4 regions of the Sporosarcina sp. NPDC096371 genome follow, and region 4 is predicted to be linked to each of the others. Evidence: riboswitches for the same ligand, from Rfam matches in the RefSeq annotation. Region 4 holds a riboswitch; each other region holds the start of a gene.
The links. Region 4 has a riboswitch for S-adenosylmethionine ahead of ACIQ0H_RS19815 (acyl-CoA dehydrogenase family protein). Riboswitches for the same ligand answer to the same signal wherever they lie in the genome.

Region 1 (3,120 bases), on a different contig from region 4:
GTTGTTTATAATTGCGACTTCGTATGTTTAGCGCTTATCTGATTTCTTCACTGCGAAATCTCCAATGATCTGGAGAACGAACACAATTATTAAAATAATAATCGTCGAGACGAACGTGACATCCCCCCGACTTCGTTGGAACCCTTCCATATAAGCAAGCGTTCCAAGACCACCCGCACCAATAAAACCTGCCATTGCTGTGTACCCAACAAGCGCAATAGCCGTCACTGTTATTCCAGAAAGAAGGGCTGGCTTTGACTCAGGAAGAAGAACTTTGAAAATAATCGTCTTCGTTTTTGCCCCCATCGATTTTGCCGCCTCAATAACACCTTTATCAATTTCTTGGAATGCTATTAATACCATTCTTGCGTAAAATGGAGCCGCCCCGATAATAAGTGCCGGCAATGCTGCTTCCGGTCCACGAATGGTTCCAATCAAGAGTTTGGTAACCGGGATTAACAAAATAATTAATATAATGAAAGGGATGGACCTGAATATATTAACAAAAGCTCCTGTAAGGGTATACGTTAGCTTGTTTGCCCATAATTGACGCGGGCTTGAAAGAAACAATACTATACCTAGAGCAAGCCCAATCACAAATGTGAAAATGGTCGAAAGCGCCGTCATATAAAGTGTTTCTAAGGTTGCTTCCCACATCACTTCCCAATCAACATTCGGAAAAAGGTTCTCAATCATTTCCAAGCACCTCCGTCTGAACATCTTGCGCATGTAAGTATTGAATCGCTTCTTCGATTTCACGTTCATCCCCGACAAGTTGGAGAATGAGCGTACCGTAGGCGCCTCCACGAGTATGTGAAATATTCCCTTGCACAATATTCACATCGACATCAAATTTCCGAATCAGACTGGCCAATACTGGTTGCTCCGTCCGCTCGCCAACAAAGACAAGTTTGATTAGCGTACCGGAAGACAGTTCTTGCTTAATATGTGCGACCGCCTGTTTGACTTCTGTAGATTCAGTTACTTGCGATACAAATCGTTTGGTAATCGGTTCTTGTGGCGATTGGAAGACATCAAGGACATTGCCGATTTCGACGACTTTCCCCGCCTCCATGACCGCCACGCGATGACAAATCTTCCGAATGACATGCATTTCATGTGTAATCAGGACAATCGTTAAGCCAAGCCTTTCATTGATACCCGTGAGAAGTTCAAGTATCGCATCTGTTGTTTCAGGATCAAGGGCAGATGTCGCTTCGTCACAAAGTAACACTTCAGGGTCATTCGCAAGTGCCCGGGCAATCCCGACGCGTTGCTTCTGCCCACCTGATAACTCTGAAGGATAGGCATTTTCCCGACCCGACAAACCGACTAAGTCAATTAGTTCATTGACTTTCCGCTCACGTTCCGCCTTGCGCACGCCCGCAATTTCGAGTGGGAAGGCAATATTGTCCCTCACAGTCCGTGACCAAAGGAGGTTGAAATGTTGAAAAATCATACTTACTTTTTGTCGCGCGGCCCGCAACTCCTTCCCTTTAATAGAAGAAATTTCTCGGCCACCTATTGTCACATTCCCTGATGTAGGCGTTTCTAACCCGTTCAGCAGGCGAATCAACGTACTTTTTCCCGCTCCACTATAACCGATGATTCCAAATATTTCACCCTCGGCTATATCCAGTGAAACATTCTCGACTGCAGATATACTAACTGGTCCTGCACCAAACCGTTTATGAACATCCGTTAAACGAATCATCTTCTTCACCTCACTAAGTTGTTTATACATTATTTTTTCAATATAAAAAGCCTTCCTGCAGACTGGCAGAAAGGCTTGACGTTATCAATAAATAAACGTTCGTCCAATCTCTCATCTGTCAAAGCAATTGCTTTGTGTGATTTGGCACCATTTCACTTTCGTGACGGTTGCCGGGCTTCATAGGGCACTATCCCTCCACCTCTCTTAATAAGAGCGACCTATTCAATTAAATACTAGTTCAAATGCTATCATAAGACTGCACGAGTTGTCAATCGATTTTCTCAAGAAGGTATGGAACTGACTGGAACGCATAGATTTTATGTTGCACAACCCCATCCTTCTGGATAAGCAGACAAGGGACACTTTCGATTTCGTAATCCATTGCCAAGTCTTGTACATAATTCAAATCTGCCTTGCCAATCGGCATATCCGGCTTCATTACCGAAATGACTTCCATCATTTTAGAAGCAACAGCACACGTTCCGCACATCGGTGTATATAAATAATATGCTGCAGAGGGTGACTCTTGCACAACTTGTTCCCATTGTTCACGTGACCATATCTCCATTGTTTATAGACCGTCCTTTAAAGTAAAAAATTTGGCTGCACATTAAAGTTCGCCTCAAGTAATATCGTAGCAAGCACTTTGTAGGGGGTTGTTTCAACTTCCCTGTAAACCTTTTCCGTATATAAATGAATGGCGGCAGGAAACTCCCTTTTGAATAACGTTCGAATCTTATCACCCGATTCATCTGCATCGACAAAGACATATAACTCATGTTGTTCATAGGGCGCAAGCAATTCTTCGAGTCGATAAGGGCTGACTGTTCCATTCGTACAAATAATATCAACAGGCTCGGCAAGGATTCGTGCAAGACGCTTACGATCCTGGCCCCCTTCAACAATAATCACTTTGTCATATGCCACAAGGATTCCTCCCGCTCCATTTTATGGTTCAAAAAAACGCCGGAGCGATACCAGCGTTTTTTTGGGAAAATTATTCTCCGACTGTCATTTTTTCATATGCTTCAGCGGACATCAATGCATCTACTTCAGATGCATCAGATGGTTCAACAACGATCATCCATGCATTTTCGTATGGAGATTCGTTAACGAACTCAGGGCTATCTTCAAGTCCTTCGTTCACTTCAACAACTTTACCGCTAATTGGTGCGTAAAGTTCTGATACTGTCTTAACTGATTCAACGCTTCCGAAAGGCTCGTCCGCTTTGATTTCGTCACCAACAGATGGAAGTTCAACGAAAACGATATCGCCAAGTTCAGATTGTGCGAAATGTGTAATTCCGATGCGGAAGTTACCGCCTACTTCTTGTACCCATTCATGTTCTTCAGAATAACGCAGATCTTTTGGTGTGCTCATTCCGTACCCCTCCAAAAATAGTATT
Region 2 (3,120 bases), on a different contig from region 4:
AATCCTTACGAAAACAACCTAAAAAAAAGCACAGCAAGCGGGATAGCCCCACTTGCTGTGCTTTCTTTAATTCTATTACTGTCCTGCTTGTTCTTTCAACGCAGCAGCTCTATCAGTCTGCTCCCATGGTAAATCGATGTCTGTACGACCGAAGTGACCATACGCAGCAGTTTGTTTGTAAATTGGACGACGTAGGTCAAGCATTTTAATGATGCCGGCTGGACGTAGATCGAATAATCCACGTACAAGCTCAACTAATTTGCTTTCCGCTACTGTGCCTGTTCCGAATGTATCGATTGAAATCGATACAGGTTGCGCTACGCCAATTGCATAGGCAAGTTGCACTTCACAACGGTCTGCAAGTTCTGCAGCCACGATGTTTTTTGCAACATAACGAGCTGCATAAGAAGCCGAACGGTCGACTTTTGTTGCATCTTTCCCAGAGAACGCGCCGCCACCATGACGTGCGTAGCCACCGTATGTGTCAACGATGATCTTGCGGCCTGTTAGACCCGCATCCCCTTGTGGTCCACCGATTACAAAGCGGCCTGTCGGGTTAATGAAGTATTTTGTATTGTCGTCAATCAATTCGGCTGGTACAACCGCGCCAATGACAACTTCTTTTATATCACGCTGAATTTGCTCAAGCGTCACTTCTGGATGATGTTGCGTTGAAATGACGATTGTATCAATTCGTACTGGATTATTGTCGTCATCGTACTCTACTGTTACTTGCGTTTTCCCATCAGGGCGTAAGTAATCTAGCGTCTCGTCTTTACGTACTTGTGCAAGACGGCGTGAAAGTTTGTGCGCTAGGCTAATTGGAAGTGGCATAAGTTCTGGTGTTTCATTACAAGCATAACCGAACATCAAACCTTGGTCACCTGCACCAATTGCTTCAAGTTCATCGTCTGTCATAGAACCTTCGCGCGCTTCAAGTGCTTGGTCAACGCCCGCAGCAATGTCAGCTGATTGTTCGTCAATCGCAGTAAGGACTGCAGATGTCTCCCAATCGAAACCAAATTTAGCACGTGTGTAACCAATTTCTTTAACCGTTTCACGAACTACTTTTGGAATATCCACATACGTTGACGTTGTAATTTCCCCCGCAACAAGGACAAGTCCTGTTGTAATGGTAGTTTCACATGCCACACGTGCATTTGGATCTTCTGCAATAATCGCATCTAAAATGGCATCCGAGATCTGGTCACACATTTTATCCGGATGTCCCTCTGTTACTGATTCTGATGTAAATAGTCGACGATTTGTCATGTTAGTTCCTCCTTATATCCTACGAGATTGATACGGTACTCATATGTCCCATGTAGAGTCCCATTCCTATAGGAAATGAAACTACAAGCCACTGCGAGCTCTATACACGAGGATAAAGGGCGATATCATATAAAAAGCCCTTCACTCACGTATTAACTACATGAGTGAAGGGCATGATTTCAAAAGCACCTTTCACTCTTATCATACAAGACATCCGCCGGAGGCATTATCTGAATTCAGATAAACGTCTTGCTACAGGTTTGGCACCTTCGCGCAGACACCATGTCTATGCAGGTTGCCGGGTTTCATAGGGCCTGACCCCTCCACCAGCTCGGGATAAGAGTATCCGTTCAAGTATCCATATTACGAAAAACAGCGATATTTGTCAATTCTTTTTAGCTTTTCGCATATAATTAGTTGCAGTTTGAATTAGTATAGACTATTATTCTTAATGTGTTATACTAATTCAAAGAATGTGATGTCACCCAAACTGATTGGGACTATACGCAAAGGATGGTACATAATTATGATATCAGCGAAAATTGGCGACGAATTGAAGGATCTTCTTTTAGGAAAAAACGTGAACGTACAGCTTTCTGTTCCACAACTTGTTGAAAAAGCAACAGCACGCGGGGAGGCACAACTTACCGCGGATGGTGCAGTCACGGCTCAAACAGGCAAGTATACAGGGCGCTCTCCTAAAGATAAGTATATCGTCGAGGAAGCGTCTTCTAAAGACAAGATCGATTGGGGTAGCGTCAATCGTCCAATCTCTTCCGAAATTTTCGATTCATTATATAGCAAGGTCATTAATCATTTAAAAGGCAATGACGAATTATTCGTTTTCAAAGGATTTGCTGGTGCAGACCCGGCTTCACGTCTTGCGATTCAAGTTGTCAATGAGTTTGCATGGCATAACTTGTTCGTTCATAACCTATTCATCCGTCCATCGGAAGAGGAATTGAAGAATCACGAAGCTCAATTTACAATCCTATCAGCTCCTTCTTTCAAAGCAGATCCAGCTGTTGACGGTACCAATTCTGAGACTTTCATCATCGTGTCGATGGAAAAACGTATTGTCTTGATTGGCGGAACTGAATATGCGGGAGAAATGAAAAAATCCATCTTCTCCATCATGAACTACTTGCTTCCTGAAAACGGTATTATGCCGATGCACTGTTCAGCTAACGTTGGAGAAGACGGCGATGTTGCCTTATTCTTCGGTCTTTCTGGTACAGGTAAAACAACGCTTTCTGCTGATGCAGACCGTAAACTAATCGGTGACGATGAGCACGGTTGGTCTGATACGGGTGTGTTCAATATTGAAGGTGGTTGCTACGCTAAATGTATTAATTTATCGCAGGAAAAAGAACCTGAAATCTTTGGCGCCATCCGTTTTGGTTCAGTTTTAGAAAACGTTGTTGTCGATCCTAACACACGTATTCCTAATTACGATGATGGTTCACTGACTGAAAATACGCGTGCAGCTTACCCAATTCAAGCAATCGATAATATTGTTGATCCTTCTGTTGCGGGTCATCCGAAAACAATCGTGTTCTTAACAGCAGACGCGTTCGGTGTATTGCCTCCGATCTCGAAGTTGACGAAAGAACAAGCGATGTACCACTTCCTAAGCGGTTTCACATCGAAACTTGCAGGAACTGAGCGTGGTATTACATCACCAGAAGCTACTTTCTCAACATGCTTCGGTTCACCTTTCTTACCACTCCATGCAACAGTCTATGCTGAAATGCTTGGTAAGAAAATCGATGAGCATGATGCACAAGTATTCCTAGTCAACACTGGCTGGACTGGCGGCGTATATGGCGTTGGTAAACGTATGGATCT
Region 3 (3,120 bases), on a different contig from region 4:
CATGTACCATATCCCGGATTGTTACCTCTGGAAATAAGTCACCATACAATTCACCCGTAGATGGATTAACAGTTGTTGGCCCAGTTGACCCCTCGCAACCTCCAAGACTATTAAAAGAAATGACGGAATACTTGCTAGTATCAATACTCTTTCCTCGACCCACAAGGCCACTCCACCAGCCTGGATCTTCTGTCGTCCCGACTGTATACTGATTTCCCGTCAATGCGTGGCAAACAAGGACAGTTTGCGCCTCAGGTCTGCCTATTCTTTCATAGGCTAGCTGGACATTTTCCAATAGAATGCCCGACTCCAATCGTAGATTCCCAATGTTCACAATTCCTGTCCCCATGTTCGTCACGCTCCTTCTTTTTCATCCAATCCGTCTCACGCGATAACCGGCGCGGCCTTGTCAATCGCCTGCGCAAGATCCGCAATGATATCATCAATCGATTCAAGCCCAACAGACAAGCGAATCAATTCCTCTTTTACACCTGCATTTTCAAGATCTTCAGCCGACAATTGCTGATGCGTCGTTGAAGCTGGGTGAATAATAAGTGATTTTGCATCTCCCACATTGGCAACATGCGACCAAATCGTAACGTTATCAATCAACTTACGACCCGCTTCACGCCCCCCTTTAATACCGAAAACGATAATCGAGCCGAAACCATTTTTCAAATACTTTTCCGCGTTACTATGTGATGGGTGGTCTTGATGACCTGTATACGTTACCCATTCCACAGACGGATGCTGCTTCAAATAATTTGCCACTTTCATAGCATTTTCATTATGTTTTTCCACTCGTAAATGTAATGTTTCAAGACCTTGCAAGAAAGCGAATGCATTGTCTGGGCTCAGGCATGGTCCAAAGTCACGCAATGCCTGCACACGTAGTTTTGTCGCAAATGCCGCACCTGCCGCGTCAATCCCATAACGAAGCCCATGATACGTTTCATCCGGCTCAGTAAACCCAGGGAACCTCCCTTGTGTCCAGTCAAATTTTCCAGCGTCGACAGCGATACCACCGATTGACGTCCCATGTCCGCCAATCCATTTCGTTGCAGAATGAATGACAACGTCTGCCCCGTAGTCGATCGGATTCGAACCATACGGTGACGGGAATGTATTATCAATTAGCAACGGAAGTCCATTCTCATGTGCAATGTTGGCAACAGCTTCAATATCAAGAACATGAAGGCTTGGGTTGCCAATCGTTTCAGCAAAAACTGCTTTTGTTTTATCCGTAATAGCCGCACGGAAGTTTTCAGGATCTGTTGCATCCACAAATTTCACATTGATGCCATAGCGTGGAAGTGACACGGCAAACAAGTTATACGTACCGCCATATAAATTGCTTGCTGCGACAATTTCATCACCAGCGCCTGCGATATTTAAAATTGAAAACGCAATCGCTGCCATTCCCGAAGATAATGCAACTGCCGCCGTTCCCCCTTCTAGTAAAGCAACGCGCTTTTCAAACACATCGACTGTCGGATTCATAATACGACTATAAATATTACCTGGTTCTTTCAAAGCAAATAGATTTTGTGCATGCTCCGTGTCTCGGAATGCGAATGAACTCGTTTTGTAGATAGGTACTGCACGTGATCCCGTTACTGGGTCTGGCACTTGCCCACCGTGTAGTAGAAGCGTTTCAGGTTGAAGTTTTGTCATTGTCATTACCTCCAGTATTTTTTTAAGGTGATTGTATGCGGAGGCGTCGGGGATATTTTTGGAAAAAAGAAATAACCCCCTTCGCTTAAGAAGAGGGTTATGCTTTCGCTTATTCCTCCTCTTATCTTTCAGACCGTTTGCACGAATCTGTAGGAAGTAGCACCTGTGCAAGTTGGTCACTTGCCGGTTGCCGGGCATCGCAGGGCCTAGTCCCTCCGCCGCTCTTGATAAGAGTTTGATAGATTTAGTTTTTCATCTTGTGGAGTAGTATAGGTGAATTCCCAATACAATGTCAAGTGTTTATTGAAAATCTTTTCTGAAACTTATATTTAATTCAAAATGCTATAATTTAAGTAATCATTCATTTGGAGGAATTGTTATGTGGTTGTGGATTGTAAGCGTCATTATTTTGGGCTATGCAATTGGATGCCTGCATGGTTCGGTTGTTGCACAGATGATTTCAGGCATTAATCTAAAAGAAACTGGGGTTAAAAATGCGGGCGCTTCGAACGCCACAATTGTGCTAGGGAAAAAGTTTGGTGCGCTCGTTGCAGCGATAGACATCGGAAAAGGTGTACTGGCTATAATACTTGCACACAGAATCGTAGTAAACGCAGGATTGCCGACCGATCAGATTTCATTGTTATTATTCGCCGCAGGTGCCGCAACGGTCATTGGGCATAACTTTCCTTTTTACATGCAGTTCAATGGCGGTAAAGGAACGGCGACTATCATTGGCGTGCTCCTTGCCCTTGATTGGCGCTTCGGACTCGTTGCATTTACGTTGTTGGTTATTGTAGCGATTGTGACAGATTTTCTTGTGTTCGGAGTTCTAATGCTATATGTGACATTCTTCGCCCTAGCATTTTGGTCAGACGGCTACTGGCCCGTTGTCGTTGCGACTTTATTATTCATGCTTGCCATTTGGAAACATATCGAGAATTTCCAGCGGATGAAGAACGGTAGTGAAAAACGGGTGTTGGCAGTATTTAAAAAGAAATAGTTAACAACGAAAAAATCGGTCCGCACCATCATTTGGCGAAACCGTTTTTTTCGTTTATTTAAAAATCTAGCCAAATTTTAATAGCCGTCCCCAAAATAAGAATGGCCAATAGCCACTGCAATACTTTCGTATTTATCTTTTGTCCAACTTTCGCTCCAAGGGGTGCCGCCAGTATACTTGCAATAATCATAATAACCGCGGGCCCATAAAGTACTTGGTCCGTCGTTATCTTACCGATTGTCGACCCGATGGAAGAGATGAACGTAATCGCGAGTGACGTTGCAATTGTCATGCGCGTCGGGATTTTCAAGACGACAAGCATAATTGGCACAAGAATGAACGCTCCGGCTGCGCCGACAACTCCTGCCCCAATTCCGACAATAAACGCCAATACTGCAGCCAACCACTTATTAAAAGTCACTTGATCGACCGGAATATCATCC
Region 4 (3,120 bases):
AAAATTGGCTGATGCAAAATCTGCTAGCGTTTTGATGTGTTCATTTTCTTTCTTTAGCACAAGACCTGCACTGCTTAAGCCGATAAATTCTTTCGGGAAGATAAACTTCTCAGTTCTTTCTTGCGTCCAGAAAGCATTTTTAATCCCTACCTGATATTTCCCTTGTTCAACCCCTACCAATAAGTCATCACTTGTCGTTCCGATAAAATCAAATTCGTATTGGGGTAGTAGTTCGTCTACTAATTTCATGACTTCAACGTCATAACCAGTTGCATTTCCTTTGTCATCTGACCAAGACATCGGTTTTGAGGCCTGATCGTAGGCGACTTTTATTTTTTGTATGCCTGATTCATTGTCAGCTGAATCGGAGCTGCAACCTGCTAAAATAGTGGCCAACGCCAAACCAATGGCTGCAAGTTTTAACACTTTTTTATTCTTCATGAATAACATCTCCTTTGATTTTTATATGCGAATTAGCCTTGAAGTGGATTGTTAGCCTGATCTTGTTCAATGGCGGACAATGCTAGTTTTTTAATGGTCATGTCATCCATGGGTGGATTATGCAAACCAGCTCGAACATCACGATAGTGCCGTTGCAAAGGGTTGCTACGTTGCAGACTTTTTGCTCCTACAATCCGCATGGCTTTATCGACAATAGTCACGGCTGAATTTGTGACTGTATGTTTGACGACGCCTATCTCATTGGACAGAAGACATCTTCGTGAGTTATCGTCGTAAGCTTCCGCGACGCTATAGAGTAGATGTCTTGCTTGGGTTAACGCCAATTCCATTTCGCCGATTAACTGTTGGATACTTGGTAATTGACTAATGGGTCCGTTTAAACTGTTTGGTGTATGATGATTGGCGAAATGGACGGCATAATCACGCGCTGCTTGTGCAATTCCGAGGTAGCACGCGGGAATATGCAGATGCCAACCGTTCGTTTGCCCGCCACTCGGTGCTTCCGAAAGTTCAACAAGTTTGGACGCATCGACTTTGACGTTGTTCAGAACTAGATCATGGCTGGCGGTTCCACGCATGGATATGACGTCCCATGTCTCTTCAATAGTGAGTCCTGCCAAATCCTTATGCAGGAGGAAGAATCCTACTCTTTGCTGTTCTTCAATCCATGCAGATGTTAGGAAATACGTGAGAACGGGGGAGGCGGTTGTGAAAATCTTCCGTCCTGACAGTAGCCAACAATCGTCTGCCTTGACGGCGGTTGTTCCGGGGCGGCCCCCACGTGTCGGACTTCCTGTTTGCGCTTCACTCACCGATCGATTTACTAGAGCACCGTTCAGAACTTCTCGTGCAAAGAACTTCAAGTTGTCATCCGTCCATAGCTTTTTCTCGAATAGATCGCCAACCACTCCGAGATTCCAGCCAATGGAAAGGGCCGTATTTGCATCAAAACTAGCAAGTGTTTCTTGAAAAAGAATCATGTCATAGACAGTGAATCCTTCGCCGCCATAAGCTGTTGGAAGCGTACCGCTGGTATAACCGATATCTATGAGTGCTTGAATATTTTCTTTTGGAAAGATGGAGAGCTCATCAATTTCTGCAGCCGATTTTTTAAATGTAGCCTCTTTCTCGTACAAACGTTGTAACCATTCTGTTTGGCGTTCTGTTTTTACGAATAAGTTCATTTTGTTGTACCTCCTTAATGTAGTAGAAAAAAGATGTTAAGTGTATACTATGCAAACAATTCTTATTTGTTTAGTAGGTTTTCGGGTAAATTAAAATAAAATGCTGGATTATGAAAAAGCCCTCTTCAAAAAAGAGAAGAGGGTTGGATGTTGCACATCAAGGCTCTTATCTTTCAAGCATGTATACTTGTTGGAGGTAGCACCTTTCTGTTAGACAGAGGTTGCTGAAGCGTCATCGGGCCAGTCCCTTAGCTTCTCTTGATAAGTCGTTGTGAAGTTGTTGAAATTTACTTTAAGGGATATGGATTGCTTTGTCAATCATTAAAACATAGTATTCAGATAAGGATTTAAAAATGATGGAGTCAATGAATAAAAAAATCCCTAGTGAGTGTATTTACTCGCTAGGGACTTCATTATACAGCTAATATCTTAATCAATATTTACGATTATTTTGTTTGTTGACTCGTAAAGAAGCTCATGAAATTTATCGGGAAAGCTTTCTTTGTCTTATTTTTCTTAGAGAGAGAGCGATGCCCTAAATCATTTTGTCTTGCTTCCTTTTGTAATTCAGCCATCCGTATCTTGTTACATTCTATATCAATAATAAACATTATTTTTCTCCTTAAGGAGAAGTCCAATTGTATTGTTAAGGTGTAGCTAGCACCATTCCTGTTAGCCTTTTCCCACCTAAATAGCGTGTTGGCAACTCCAATTTATTTTTACCTACTAATGCATTCATCTGCTTATCAAACTTTTGTACATTGATCATTCGTTTCTCCTCCTTCGTTAATTTTTTTGCAACGCAATACTTTTAGACGATGGGGGGCTTACCCCCATCTACACTACCCGCTTTCGAGAGATTCCTTTTTTAAAAACTTTTTCTGCTGTTTCATGTTGATCATCACCAGCACTCCTTTTCCTGTTATTTTGTTTTTATATGCAACACGCAATGCGTGAAAACACCAGATTTACAATCAATTACGCCTTGGCGTAATTGCGTCCAGATTTTTTTTCGAGAGAGCTCGAAAAGCTCCCCTAAAAAATCTGTGACATCCGCCGGAGGCTATACCTAAATTCGGCAGAATTTAGGTAAATACACACAAAAAAGCACACGCTTCTTTACATAAGCGTGTGCTCATAGAAAAAGAACGGCAGAACATGCCATTCCGTATGAATTATTTATAGAAATTACATAGCGGATGGGCACGGAATGATTATGAAGTTTTGTTGAGCAGTTCTAAGTGTAGTCATGTTCCGTACCTCCCTTTCATTTTTGAATAACTAACTACTTTAGGATATCATTACCTAATTGTGGGTGTCAACACTATTCTGAACAATTTAAATTAATATTAATGTAGTTCATTGATCAAGTCGTTAGGTGATGTCTTCCACACGGACATCGAAATAAGCATTAATGATCATTTGCATAGTTTGTTGGGACATAGCAAGATGTTTAATAGTTGTCCCTTCAATC

Region 1: another riboswitch for S-adenosylmethionine. It lies ahead of ACIQ0H_RS15235 (methionine ABC transporter ATP-binding protein); the one in region 4 lies ahead of ACIQ0H_RS19815 (acyl-CoA dehydrogenase family protein).
Region 2: another riboswitch for S-adenosylmethionine. It lies ahead of metK (methionine adenosyltransferase); the one in region 4 lies ahead of ACIQ0H_RS19815 (acyl-CoA dehydrogenase family protein).
Region 3: another riboswitch for S-adenosylmethionine. It lies ahead of ACIQ0H_RS06930 (O-acetylhomoserine aminocarboxypropyltransferase/cysteine synthase family protein); the one in region 4 lies ahead of ACIQ0H_RS19815 (acyl-CoA dehydrogenase family protein).

The regions. Positions count from the first base shown of each region.
Region 1 is NZ_JBIWFE010000005.1:292,239-295,358, reverse strand. It holds gene ACIQ0H_RS15240 (methionine ABC transporter permease) at 28-696, opposite strand; gene ACIQ0H_RS15235 (methionine ABC transporter ATP-binding protein) at 689-1,714, opposite strand; SAM riboswitch class I at 1,823-1,928, opposite strand; gene ACIQ0H_RS15230 (thioredoxin family protein) at 1,983-2,282, opposite strand; gene ACIQ0H_RS15225 (toprim domain-containing protein) at 2,300-2,641, opposite strand; gene gcvH (glycine cleavage system protein GcvH) at 2,712-3,095, opposite strand.
Region 2 is NZ_JBIWFE010000008.1:181,594-184,713, forward strand. It holds gene metK (methionine adenosyltransferase) at 76-1,272, opposite strand; SAM riboswitch class I at 1,496-1,615, opposite strand; gene pckA (phosphoenolpyruvate carboxykinase (ATP)) at 1,799-3,120, shown strand, end outside.
Region 3 is NZ_JBIWFE010000002.1:197,120-200,239, reverse strand. It holds gene ACIQ0H_RS06935 (homoserine O-acetyltransferase family protein) at 1-349, opposite strand, end outside; gene ACIQ0H_RS06930 (O-acetylhomoserine aminocarboxypropyltransferase/cysteine synthase family protein) at 385-1,674, opposite strand; SAM riboswitch class I at 1,793-1,908, opposite strand; gene ACIQ0H_RS06925 (glycerol-3-phosphate acyltransferase) at 2,054-2,677, shown strand; gene ACIQ0H_RS06920 (sulfite exporter TauE/SafE family protein) at 2,736-3,120, opposite strand, start outside.
Region 4 is NZ_JBIWFE010000010.1:93,121-96,240, forward strand. It holds gene ACIQ0H_RS19810 (transporter substrate-binding domain-containing protein) at 1-441, opposite strand, end outside; gene ACIQ0H_RS19815 (acyl-CoA dehydrogenase family protein) at 474-1,646, opposite strand; SAM riboswitch class I at 1,810-1,914, opposite strand; gene ACIQ0H_RS19820 (hypothetical protein) at 2,093-2,257, opposite strand; gene ACIQ0H_RS19825 (hypothetical protein) at 2,293-2,415, opposite strand; gene ACIQ0H_RS19830 (SDR family oxidoreductase) at 3,021-3,120, opposite strand, start outside.